Linked DNA regions of Candidatus Finniella inopinata. The protein of the gene in region 1 interacts with the protein of each later gene in a pairwise test. Links are inferred from orthologs where the notes say so. Each region holds a gene or a part of one and is shown on either strand. Other genes may lie near its edges.

The links.
Region 2: the proteins of grpE (region 1) and groL interact in binary tests that used the Escherichia coli proteins (3 or more experiments, as listed by UniProt). The link is inferred for Candidatus Finniella inopinata from one-to-one orthologs.

The regions. Positions count from the first base shown.
Region 1 is NZ_SCFB01000004.1:139,426-146,352, reverse strand. The notes cover bases 2,011-4,970. They hold grpE (nucleotide exchange factor GrpE), read left to right. Parts: upstream 2,011-3,205; coding sequence 3,206-3,736; downstream 3,737-4,970. Other genes in these bases: EQU50_RS08335 (hypothetical protein), read right to left, coding at 4,969-4,970; EQU50_RS02505 (hypothetical protein), read right to left, coding at 4,011-4,910; EQU50_RS02515 (multidrug effflux MFS transporter), read left to right, coding at 2,011-3,117. Also shown: EQU50_RS02530 (GIY-YIG nuclease family protein), read left to right, coding at 1-51; heat-inducible transcriptional repressor HrcA, read left to right, coding at 165-1,262; EQU50_RS02520 (SemiSWEET family sugar transporter), read right to left, coding at 1,414-1,671; more of EQU50_RS02515, read left to right, coding at 1,924-2,010; more of EQU50_RS08335, read right to left, coding at 4,971-5,118; EQU50_RS02500 (hypothetical protein), read right to left, coding at 5,132-5,689; EQU50_RS02495 (hypothetical protein), read right to left, coding at 6,010-6,927. UniProt on the Escherichia coli protein: Participates actively in the response to hyperosmotic and heat shock by preventing the aggregation of stress-denatured proteins, in association with DnaK and GrpE. It is the nucleotide exchange factor for DnaK and may function as a thermosensor.
Region 2 is NZ_SCFB01000001.1:39,954-46,073, forward strand. What follows is about bases 89-3,084. They hold groL (chaperonin GroEL), read right to left. Parts: upstream 2,409-3,084; coding sequence 768-2,408; downstream 89-767. Other genes in these bases: EQU50_RS00225 (MlaC/ttg2D family ABC transporter substrate-binding protein), read right to left, coding at 89-628; groES (co-chaperone GroES), read right to left, coding at 2,453-2,752; EQU50_RS00240 (ABC transporter ATP-binding protein), read left to right, coding at 2,904-3,084. Also shown: more of EQU50_RS00225, read right to left, coding at 1-88; more of EQU50_RS00240, read left to right, coding at 3,085-3,581; EQU50_RS00245 (FYDLN acid domain-containing protein), read right to left, coding at 3,595-3,927; SsrA-binding protein SmpB, read left to right, coding at 4,174-4,650; EQU50_RS00255 (nucleotidyltransferase family protein), read right to left, coding at 4,747-5,484; EQU50_RS00260 (aminoglycoside phosphotransferase family protein), read right to left, coding at 5,481-6,120.

The DNA of each region.
Region 1 (6,927 bases):
ATAGAAGAGCAAAACCCCGAATGGAAAGATTTATATGAGATTATATTATAAGGTAGGACTCAAGCCCAGTTGCCCCCCTTTGTCACCCCCAGTACTCCCCTTGTCACCCCCGCGAAGGCGGGGGTCCAGTTGTATTGATTGTCTGGATTCCCGCCTGCGCGGGAATGACAGGGAAAAGCGCGGGAATGGCGTGCGGAGATGATCAACCTATGTCACTAAGTATTGCCGAATTAAGCCGACGATCGCTGGAAATCTTTCGCGAATTGGTTGACACCTATGTGGAGACGGGGGAGCCTGTCGGGTCGCGCACACTCTCTAGGCGTCTACAGACCCCTTTGTCGCCAGCAACCATTCGCAACATTATGGCGGATTTGGAGGAGGCTGGGCTTTTGTATGCACCCCACACCTCGGCCGGACGTTTACCAACAGACGAGGGGTTGCGTTTGTTTGTTCATGGTTTGTTAGAGGTGGGTGACCTAAGTGAGGAAGATCGCCTTTATCTCAATCAGCTTTCTGAAAACTCGGGTCAAAGTGTGGATAGGGTTCTGGAGAAAGCCACTTCCTTGTTGTCAGGGCTGTCCCAATGCGCAGGCCTGGTCATGGCGCCTAAGACGGATGCGCCTTTGAAACACATAGAGTTCGTCCACTTAACGCCAGGCCGCGCTCTGGTCGTTCTTATTTCTGAAGATGGCGTGGTTGAGAATCGGTTGATTGATGTTCCTAAGGGGATTACGCCCTCCATTCTTACCGAAGCCACAAATTATTTGAGCACACGATTGACGGGGCGGACGTTGTCCCAGGCCAAAAATACCATTCACGAAGAACTGAACCATTTCCAGGCGCATTTGAATGACCTGGCAGCCAAAGTGGTAGAGGCTGGTTTGGCAGTTTGGGCGGGGGGTGACCAGGCAAGTTCTCTAATCATAAAAGGCCAGTCCCATTTGTTACAGGGCGTCACGGAAATGGCTGATTTAGAACAAATCCGTCAGCTGTTTCAGGTATTGGACACAAAGGAGGCGCTTCACCAATTGTTGGACGCCTCTATCAAAGGGGATGGGGTTCAAATTTTTATTGGTTCTGATAATAATTTATTTAAATTGTCTGGGTGTTCCATGGTGGTATCACCTTATCATAACTCGCGCCATGAAATTGTTGGGGCGATTGGTGTGATTGGACCTGCCAGAATGAATTATGGCAAGATTATCCCCTTGGTCGATTACACGGCCAAGATGGTGGGGCGACTTATGGGCGCGGGAATTTAATAGACATCTATCCAAACTCTACTCCACTGGACAATTGCTGTGTCACTCCGCTACTCGAATGCTCATGTACCGTCATGTAAACTGCGCTTCTGCGTTGCGTATGATCCTTGCACTTGCCTCACCGGAGCGAGTTTCGAAAGATGTCTAGTTTTTATCGATAAATCAATATGGCGATAACTGTTAAAACAGCCCCGATGGTTGCAACCACATTTGCCACGATAAGGGGCTTGTCGCGAATCATGATTCCATAAAGCATCCAGCTGCTGACCGATAACAACCCACACATAAAGCCGAACAAAGAGACATCTTTGGCGCTTTGATTGGTGATAATCGCGTAAAACTGGGAATAAAAGACAAACTGTCCGAATATTCCGATAAAAAACATATATTTTTTGTACCAGGCTAACATGATGTACCTCTTTCGCTTAAATAGACACGCGTCATTATATCACATAATAATTCAATATCCTTAAAGATAAAAAATGATTATAATTAACGCAGTGCCTAAGGGTGCTTCGTTATTAATGAAAGAATCACGGTGAAGTTCATGAAAACAATTGTCATCGTTTAATTGCAAGGTTTAAGTGCCCCCTTTTGCTGGTTAGCATTAAGGGAACCCTTTTTGTTGCTTAAATTTTGTTATTGATGACGAGGATCTTTTATGAAAATAAATTCTTTGCCAGCCCTCTGGCTTCTTGTACTTATTGTCGGTTTACCACAGCTTACGGAAACCGTTTACACGCCTTCTCTTCCAACTATTGCTCATGCTTTGCATGTGGCAGAGTTTGGGGTTGAATACACCTTAACCATTTATTTGTTTGCTTTCGCCTTAGGAACCCTTTTTTGGGGAAAGGTTTCTGATGTCTATGGTCGAAAACCCTGTTTACTAATTGGTTTGGTCATATATGGCATTGGATGTGTGGGTTGTTATTGTTCCGATTCAATTGCCGTCCTTATGGCCAGCCGATTCGTTCAAGCCTTTGGAGGCAGCGTGGGCAGCGTCCTGGGTCAGGCAATCTGTCGTGATGCTTTCCAAGGAGCCGCCTTGGGGAAAGCCTATTCAACCATAGGCAGCGGGTTGGCTTTGTTCCCGGCCATTGGTCCCGTTATTGGTGGGATCATTGATCAAATGTTTGGTTGGTCAACTATCTTTCTTGCCTTAATCGGAGCCGGCAGCTTTGTCGCCATTTGTTCTTTCATATCATTGCCCGAGACCCATTTTCCCAAAGGTAAGCCGCTCCACTCCTTCTTTCAGGTGGGGAGCAAACTTTTAAGGGACACCAAGGTTTTGGGTTTTGGGCTGATCGTGGCTGGTTGTAATGGCATAACCTTTAGTTATTACGCCGAAGGTCCCTTTTTCTTGATTGAGATTTTGGGGCTAACTCCGGCCATTTATGGTACAACTTATTTGGCTATTTCCGGTGCTATGGTTATAGGGGGATTGATTTCCCGCCATTTACATCAGCAGCATTCGAACACAAAGATCTTGTCTTATGGCCTTAAGGCTATTTTTTTAGGTTCCGCCCTATTGGCTGCCTTCATTCTTTTGCTGCAGGTTTTGCCCATGCCGAATAACCTGGTTATTATTACAACGATCGGTTGCATGATGATTGTTGCAGCCGGTGTTTGTATTTCTTCATCAAATGCCTTGGCTATGGCCTTGAAAGATTATAGTCATGCCATAGGTACAGCTTCGTCTGTGTTTGGGTTTTTCTATTATCTGTTAATATCCTTGTTTACCCTGGGTATGGGCTGGCTTCACAACAGCACACTGTTGCCAATGCCATTGTATTTTTTAGGTATTGCCTTATTTATGATGGTCAGTTTCAAGGCGTTGGTAGAAGAAAAGGTTTAGAAGTCTTTTCAATTACTAAATCTTGTGTAAAAAATCATACCAATTATAATGTGACTCAACGTAAAGAGATATCTTAGGAGTCCTATCAGTGGATAATGAAAAACTTGGGCAAACAGGTGATGAACCTCAAACGGAAGAGCTGGTCGATCAAATAGAAGACGATTTGACTATTCAGTTAGAGGAGATGAAGAATAATTGGCTGCGGGCGATGGCTGATTTAGAGAATTTGCGTCGCCGCGCAACCCGTGAGAAAGAAGATGCGCTTAAGTACGGTGCGGTGGCCTTTGCCAGAGATATCGTTGGGACTGTTGATAACGTGCAGCGGGCCTTGGAGAGTTGTCCGTTGACCGATGATTTGCCAGCGCACATTCAAGCCTTGATTAAGGGTGTTGAAATGATTGGCAAAGAAATTAGCAGTGTTTTTGAACGCCACGGGGTGAAAAAAGTAGCATCAATGGGCGAGACTTTTGACCCGAATCTGCATCAGGCTATCTTTGAAGCGGAATCAACCGACCAACAACCTGGAACTGTGACGCAGGTGTTGCAGGATGGTTATGTAATGTATGACCGGCTTTTAAGGCCCGCCATGGTAGGGGTAGCGAAAGCCCCAAGTAGCTAGTTTGTACTTATCACTGCGGCTTCTACCCGTTATGGCAAGGGACGCTAAGCGACGTGGCCATTGTCCATGTATTTTCATAGATCCTGGAAACTCTTTTGGTCCCTCAACCCGTCCGATTGTCACCCAGCACTCCCCCCTTTGTCACCCCCGCGCAAGGCGGGGTCCAGTTCTATTGTTGGCTAGATTCCCGTCTGCACGGGAATGACAGACATAACACGAGAATTGTGACACCAATGGCGTTAAATGACGACGCTTCCCTTCTTAGTATACCTTACTAGCGATTCACTATCGCCCCGCTATTATGCCCTTCGTTCGGGGTGATTTGGTAAGTTATGTTGAGGTTCCCTGCACCCATGTCTGTCGCAGTCAAAAGGCCCTGAGCGAGCCAGCCATGATTAGTATTATCCGTTTGATATCCATCACTCCTCCACAGCTGCCATGCGTAAGCCTGACCAGTGGATAATGTGGGAAAAGCTGCGGACCCTGTCCATAATAACGGGGTAACTGATGTGCCAGAGCTGAGAGTGTTTTCCGTGCTGAGGGTTGTCTTATAACGATTGTCTAGGGTGATATCGGTCGTTGCTCCGCTAAAAAACGGATGCGAACCCGTTGGGCCAGTCCATGCAGAATTATAGAGGCCATACCTTACCAAAAGTCCCTCTCCGTTCCGTGTAATGGGCCGGCCGCTGTAAAATCCTGGCGCCTCGAACGTGACCATAACAGTTTTCTTCAGCAGCAAGCTGTAAGGGGAAGGGGATTCTTGAAGAACCAAGCTGTACGCACTGAGTTGATGGTTCAAAGCCCCCAAACCACTTGCAACAGAAAGCGTATAACCCCTCGCAACCGTATAACCAGCATCTGGGAACGGGGTTGCCACAACCCCATCAACTTCAATATTGGTGGGCAGAGTCAGCGCACCAGTCATATTCAAAACGCCACAAGGTGGGGTGGTGCCCGTTGGGTCAATACCGATAAGCCAAGTAACCGTGGGCCCACCCCCTGTACTAGGGGAAAAGGTAACATCCTGCGCATAAACCGTTCCATACCCCCCAAAGGTGGCCGTTCCTGAGGTGATGGGAGTCACACCAGCATCTGTACCCCACATGGATGCTGCCGGGTGCTGTGATGCCCAACGCAGCAGTAATAACAGCGGGCGATGCTCCCCAAACAGCACCAGGATAGTCCCTATCCCCAATAGTCAGCCCGCCGGCAGTGACGGTCGTACCAACCACTTAATTGGCGTTAACGGTATTCAACGTCAACGTCCCCACGCCACCTTTTGTGAACATGGAAGTGTTATCTCTACAACTAATGTCGTTATGGCCATGTATGCTATCAGCTGTGGCTGCCGCAGGCGTTGGATATTGAGGATTCAACGTCACTGCCTTTGTTACGTTATAGATAAAACTGCCACCAACATAGATAGGTGTGTACAGCCCCCCCACTATACCTTGTTGCGGTGTTGTTGATAAACTGCGTATCGGTAAGGGTCACATCACGACTAGTGTAAATGGCCCCTCCTTGACCATTTGAGCTATTCCCCGTAAAGGTCACTGGGTTGGTGCCTGTACTGTTGAGGGTCAGGGCGCCACTAGTACTTAAAACACTTCCACTATAAATATACGAAAACCCAGTGAAGGTCAGGCTGGACAGATTCAGGGTCAGGGCATTGTTGCTTGAAGTGGAAAAAAGGGAACCGGAGAGTGTTGGTGCCGGGATGATCGTCGTCCCCCCTGATGCGCCCGCGATGGTGACGCTCTTGCCAAATCCGGCGAAAGAATCTAAAGAAACGCTTTGCGTCTCCACCGTATCCGCCGCCGCCGTGAAGGTTAAGATGGGGGTTGTTGTAGTGTGGGCGCCTAGCCCAGTCGTAAGGGCCTCATGAATGCTGCCATATGCATAGTTGGTTCCGCCAGGCGTAGTTTGCAAATCAACCACCCCCCATACGCACACGACAACGCCGACAGGCTGACGCCTAATAAAAATAAAGAAGATTTTATGGTAATTCTCCATAGTAAATAAATTTTGTTTATTGTGATTATGGAGAATTTTTTTAATTTATAGTTAATGGTTGGGGGTTTTGATAAAAAAATACATGGATTGCCGGGACAGGTTTCAGGGATAATAACCATTGTCATTCCCGTGTAGACGGGAATCCAGAACAATACAACTGGACCCCCGCCTGCGCGGGGGTGACAAATGGGGCGCGGAGGTTACACAAGAGGGCGGAGTGCGTGGGTGACAAAGGGGGGCTGGCCGCCGCCTACGCAGGACTATCCATCACTGTCTTCCGAACTAGGATCGCTTTTGTGCTCGGCGCCCACACTGCGTTTAGATCCGGAACTAAGTAAGGCAATTATATGATCTAATTTGCTGTCCAACTTATTGACGCGGCGCGTCATAAGGACCATCATATCTTTTGTTTCTGTCATTTCCCTGGCCATTGCATCATGTTTTTTATTAAGGGCCAGGAGGCCTGTGGAAAGAGCAGTCCACTGTGCATTACTCCCTCCCTTGCTAAGGCTGCTTATAATTGTTTCTAGGCTGCTGGCGACTGTCTGATCAGAATCCCTAAATTCGCCGATGATATCAGCTAATCCGTCAGTTCCAATCGCTGCCTGGGGTGATGACGATCCGGCTTTATCTTCCAATGCTTCAATTGCTGCATTGATTCTATTTTGATTCTCCTCAGCTACTTTTCGGAACCCTCTTAACTCCTTTTCAGTTTTAATGCTGCTGCGTGCTAGAAGTGCCAGTTGTTGCGTGATGGGGGTTATAGTATCACCATCGGCTGGCTGCCCCAACAATTGTATAATCTGTTGTAATCCCTCTGCTGTAGAGTCAGCCTTGTCGGTATTTGAAGAAAGATGGTCCAGCACTTCTTGCATGCGGGTATCAATTGAAGCAAGGGTTTGGGGAATGTATCCCCCAGATCCATTTTTTTGGCACAGATGACTCACCAATCGGTTTAATCCTTGAGCCAGCGCATCTAGTTTTGTTTCGTTGGCTTTTAAGCATCTCAAGAAACCTTTAGGTGTGCTTGTGGTATTGATATCTTGAGTTTCCTGAAGAATAGCCTTAAGCATGCCAAAAATTGTTTTAGAGGTTGCAGCGCTGTTAACAGGATCACCAAGGACAGAACCTAAGTTTGATGGGTAACCACTGCTGCTGATCTGACCAATTGTTCTTGT
Region 2 (6,120 bases), on another replicon or contig:
CCAGGTACACTAAAAACTTCTGGGGATCATTATTCCCTTTATCTCCCGATGTAAAAATAGAACCATATTCGCTTCGAAGGGCTAAAAGTTGGCTTATGCCTTCAAATAAGATATCGAAAATGCGAAGTTCATTATCTTTTTTGACAACCTTCCAATAAACTTTGGCAGGCTCAGAACTTGGTGAGTCGTTAAAGGAAAAAAGGGTTTTCACCTGCATAGTACCGTCAATTTGTTTCGCTGCAGATTCAACCTTATGAGTCGTGTTTCTGAAAGTTTTAACTCTTTCGGGGGTGGAATAAATTTTCACTAATCGCTTTGCAAAAATTTGACGAAACCTTTCCTTTTGTTCTGGAGTGAACGAGCGGCCATTACTTCCTAAAACAAAATTAGCTATTTCCCTAGTTACAAAGCTTTTTTCCAGTAATTGACCGAATTCGTCTTGCCCAGCGGTTTCTCTGTTGGCAACTTCCATACCCTGCTTGACAAGATCTTCCACAAAGGATTTAGACTCTTCTTCGTTGGGAATCTGAAATTGTGAGGCTTGTAGAGCCCCAAACAATGCAGCGCACAGAATAAAAGTACAAAAGACAAGAAACAAAGCGTTCCTTTTTGGTGTTCTGGTGAGCATTATGCCGGTCCATTTTTGAAGTTAATTCGAGAATATTAATTATACTGTAACGGTTGTATGTTTAACAAATTATTAATTGCAAACGAAAAAAGGCGAGGTATGCTCGCCTTTCTTTTATTATTATTATAAGAACAGATTTTTAATAATCCATTCCCATGCCGCCACCCATGCCAGGGTTAGGCATCGCTGACGATTTTGGTTCAGGCTTCTCAGCAACCATGGCTTCCGTTGTGATTAACAGACTGGCAATAGACGCTGCATCTTGCAAGGCAGTTCTGACGACTTTGGTTGGATCAATAATACCCAATTTAACCATGTCACCGTAGATGTCTTGTTGCGCATCATACCCAAAGTTATAATCGCTGTTATCCAAAACTTTACCAATAACAATCGATCCATCAGCGCCCGCATTAATCGCAATTTGACGAATGGGAGACGTTAAAGCATGTCGGATAATCCGAATGCCAACATCTTGATCGCTATTGGATGTTTTTAGGCCATCTAAAACTTTCAGGCTGCGAACCAACGCTACACCACCACCTGGGACAATACCCTCTTCAATGGCTGCTCGTGTTGCATGCATTGCATCTTCAACGCGGTCTTTGCGTTCTTTAACCTCAACTTCTGTCGCACCACCTACACGAATGACTGCTACACCGCCGCTTAGTTTTGCTAGGCGTTCTTGCAGTTTTTCACGATCATAATCAGAACTTGACTCTTCCGCCTGTGCGCGAATTTGATTGCAACGTGCTGCAATTTCACTCTTTTGGCCAGCGCCATCAACAACAATAGTATCATCCTTAGAGATGGAAACCTTCTTGGCTGTTCCCAGCATCTGAATAGTTACATTCTCTAACTTAAGGCCTACGTCCTCTGATACAACCTGGCTGCCTGTTAGAATAGCGATGTCCTCTAAAATTGCTTTGCGACGATCACCAAATCCAGGAGCCTTCACCGCAGCCACTTTCAAACCACCACGCAGTTTGTTAACAACCAAGGTTGCCAAGGCTTCACCTTCAACATCTTCAGCAATAATCAAAAGCGGACGACCCGATTGAACAACGGCTTCTAGGACAGGAAGCATCGCTTGTAATCCAGACAATTTCTTTTCGTGAATCAAGATATAAGGATTCTCTAATTCGCAAACCATTTTCTCTGAATTGGTAACAAAATAAGGTGAGATGTATCCTCTGTCGAATTGCATACCTTCAACAACGTCAAGTTCTGTCTGCAAGGATTTAGCTTCTTCAATAGTAATAACGCCTTCTTTACCAACTTTTTCAACGGCTGTGGCTAACATTTCACCAATTTCTTTTTCGCCATTGGCAGAAATGGTTCCTACTTGTGCAATTTCAGCGCGCGTTGAAACTTTCTTGGATCGGCTTTTAAGGTCAGTGATAATAGCTTCAACAGCCAGATCAATACCCCGTTTTAAATCCATCGGGTTCATACCAGCCGCAACAGCCTTGATGCCTTCGCGAACAATCGCTTGGGCCAAAACAGTTGCCGTTGTGGTGCCATCACCGGCCAAGTCTGATGTCTTGGTGGCAACTTCACGCACCATCTGTGCGCCCATGTTTTCAAATGGATCACTTAACTCGATTTCTTTAGCAACGGAAACGCCGTCTTTTGTAATACGAGGCGCACCGAACGATTTACTAATAACGACATTGCGTCCTTTCGGTCCAAGCGTCACCTTAACGGCATCAGCCAAAATATCGACGCCGCGTAACATTCTTTCGCGGGCATCTGCTGAAAAGCGAACTTCTTTTGCGGCCATAACTAATTCCTTCCTTTATAAAATTTAACTAACGTAATTTCGATTTAGGCTACTTTGTGGGTAATAATTCCCATGATGTCAGATTCTTTCATAACTAAATAATCTTGACCGCCAACTTTAATTTCGGTGCCCGACCACTTGCCAAACAAGATGCGATCGCCAGCTTTCACGTCCAAAGGAACCAGGTTGCCTGACTCGTTGCGTGTTCCGCTTCCGACTGCTACAATCTCGCCTTCCATGGGCTTTTCTTTGGCAGTATCAGGGATAATAATACCGCCAGTGGTTTTTTCTTCCAACTCTACCCGCTTGACAAGTACGCGGTCATGCAATGGTCTAAAGTTCATGTTATCCTCCGTTAAATAATCTGGGTTAAAATCAGCACTCTCTGCTTTCGAGTGCTAATTTAAGGCGGGCGCCTTCTCGCTGTCAAGTTTTTTTTCCCATACTTAGTAAATTGAGTTACGGTATGTCAGAATTATTGTTTAGATTTTTTTTATGATTAAATACTCGTTACAACTGCACCAGGTGAAGCGCCATTTCGTTCAAGGTGGTCAGACTCTGGAAGTTTTAAAAAACATTAACCTGCAGCTTAAAAAAGGCGAAAGTGTGGCTTTGGTTGGCCCCAGCGGCGCTGGAAAGACGACCTTGCTACAGATTTGTGGGTTATTAGAGGCGCCAACCTCTGGAATTTTGAAAATTGACGGACAGTCTTGTGAAAGCCTTGACGATTTCCAGCGAACAATTTTACGCCGGCAATATCTGGGGTTCGTCTATCAATTTCACCACCTTTTGCCTGAATTTTCAGCCTTAGAGAACGTGATGTTCCCTCAGCTTATTAATGGGGAAACAAAACCAAAGGCACGGGCACAAGCTGAACTGTTGCTGAAAAATATGGGTTTGGAACATCGTTTGCACCACAGACCAAATCAATTATCAGGAGGTGAGCAGCAACGGGTGGCCATTGCCCGAGCCGTATCCAACAGTCCAAAAGTTTTATTGGCAGATGAGCCAACAGGAAACCTTGATAATGCAACAGGAGAAAAAGTATTTTCTGAGATGCTTAATCTGGTCTCCAACGCCAATCTATCCGCTTTAATCGCAACCCATAATATGGAGTTAGCGGCTCGTATGGACCGGATTGTTTATTTGAAAGATGGCGTTCTGTTGGCATGAAGGCAGGTACGACCTAGTGGTCGTCGCTGCCTGCATGATCCAGCACGTCTGGGATATCATCCAAATCTTCACCTAACTCCGACGTGTCTTCCATTAAGCTGCTGTCATCCGCCAGATCAGTATCCAGATCATCGACCAAATCGATATCACCAACCAACAGACTGTCTTCTAACCCAACGGCTTTGGCTACATCAACTGCAGCTCGACCGCGCCGGCCCCGGCCTGAGGTTTGCAATTCAAAGGTTGTGCCACATTTCGGGCACAGGATTGGGCTTTTCAATAAATCATAGAAACGACCCCCGCACCCTTGACAGCTTCTTTTAATTCCCCATTCTGGCTTAATCACGTTGGTACCCTTCCTTTATAAAGCTCAATGTTTACTGCATTGTATGTACTTAGCTGATATCAGCGTAAATGACAAGTTTGTTGAATATACTCTCTTGAGGCGTGGAATCATCTTGTGCAAGCTCGATCCTTAATACACTCTAAAATTGGATATGCGGTTTGTTCTTTGGCGATTAATTAAAGACAAGTTATGGGATTTGAGTCATAATTCATACTCGTAATGAATGTATTAAGGTAAGATTTAACAATGGCACAGGCACCAGCATATAAAGTTGTGGCGCAGAATCGTCGGGCACGGTTCGATTATGCCATTGCAGAAACGATTGAGGCGGGTATTATGTTGACCGGCAGTGAAGTGAAGTCTTTGCGCGCTGGAAAATCCAGCATTAACGAGTCTTTTGCTGGCGAGATGTTGGGTGAAACAGGGGGTGGCATTTTCCTTTTTAATGCCAATATACCTGAATATCTAGAGGCTAATCGTTTTAACCATGAACCGAAGCGTCCGCGTAAGTTGTTGCTGCACAAACGCCAAATTAATAAATTCTTGGGCGCCATTCGTCGCAAGGGCATGACCCTTGTCCCTATGCAGGTTTATTTTAATGCCAAAGGACGCATCAAGGTGGAAATTGGCCTGGCCAAGGGCAAGAAAACTGTGGATAAGCGGGAAACCATTAAAGAGCGCGATTGGCAAAGGGATAAAGCCAGAATCTTAAAGGGAGACTAAAAATAGGTAGCTGGGGATGGTTTGTTACTCTAAGTCTGGGTGGTATTGGAACGGTCGCTGTTCTAGCCTATGCGGTGAAGGGAATTTTGTGGTTCTTTAAATAGCCGGTTCTTTTTCTCCCCCGAATTTTTGCCTTGTTTCCTCTAACCCTTGCGGGCTTCCGATGTCAGCCCATAAATTCTCATGCGTCAATCCATGTAATCTTTTGCGATGTTCTGCTTCGGCAAATATTTTCGTCACAGGGAAAATGGTTTGGTGTGGCCACACCCGAGATTTTTGAAAAACCTCAGCCGATAAAATTTGAATACCTGTGTAGACATAATCACCAGGATTCTCTGGTTCTGCTAAATGCAAATTACTACGGTCATCTTTATTATAATCCCCGCGTCCATAGTAACCAATTGTTTGATGTTTGGGCACCACTGCTAACAAAACATCCATCGTGTCAGGGTCCCATGCATCTGCCATTTTCGTTAAAAGAGGTTCTGTTGGCGAATCTTGCCACCATATATCCCCATTAATGCAGACAAAAGGCTGGTCACCAAAATGCTTTAAGGCTTTGGCTATGCCGCCACCTGTTTCTGAAATTACAGGCTCATAGGAAAACAAAATTTTAGGCTGTTCTGCCAAATGCTGGTGAATTTCTTTAGCTAAATGATGGGTATTCACGACAATTTTTTCTACCCCAACCGCGTGTAAACGATTGATCGTTTCATCCAAACATGTTGTTGATCCAATGGAAATCAAGGGCTTGGGCGTGACATCTGTTAAAGGGCGAAGGCGCTTACCAAAGCCAGCGGCTAGGATCATGGCTTGTTTGATACTTTTTGTCATACGCTTGGAATACCTTGATTATGTAAGGGAAGATAGGCTTCAAACCAATCATGAACAGGTTTTAAAGATGGTTTTTGAAGGGAATCTTTTAAATAGTTCCATAAACGTGGTAAATGGCACAAATACTTTGGCTTGCCCTGCCTTAAAGCATAACGGGTAAAAACCCCAATAACTTTGACGTGGCGACCGGCCCCCAAAATAGCGGCTGCGGTACGGTAATCAGACTGCTGGGCTGAGGGAACCTCTTCTAAAAAGATTTCCCATAAACTTTTTTGCAGATTAAGGCTTACATCACGGCGGGCGTCTTCCACTAAAGAAATAAAATCGTAAACAACAGGGCCCCATACAGCATCTTGGAAATCCAAAAGGCCGCATTGTTGCAACGGGGCATTTGCGGCTGGCAACCACATCAAGTTATCGACATGATAGTCGCGTAAAACCAACCGGTGCGGTAGATCAGGAAGGTTCGAAAAAACGGTGCGCCAAGCGCCCAGAAAATCCTGCTTTGCTATTTCATAAGTGGTTTGGGTTTCAACCGCTGGCCAATACCAATCCATAAAAACTTGAACTTCAGTCAATAATTTCTCAAGGCAGTAATCAGCGATGAATGCGGGTTTTTCCAAACCGTTTTGGTGC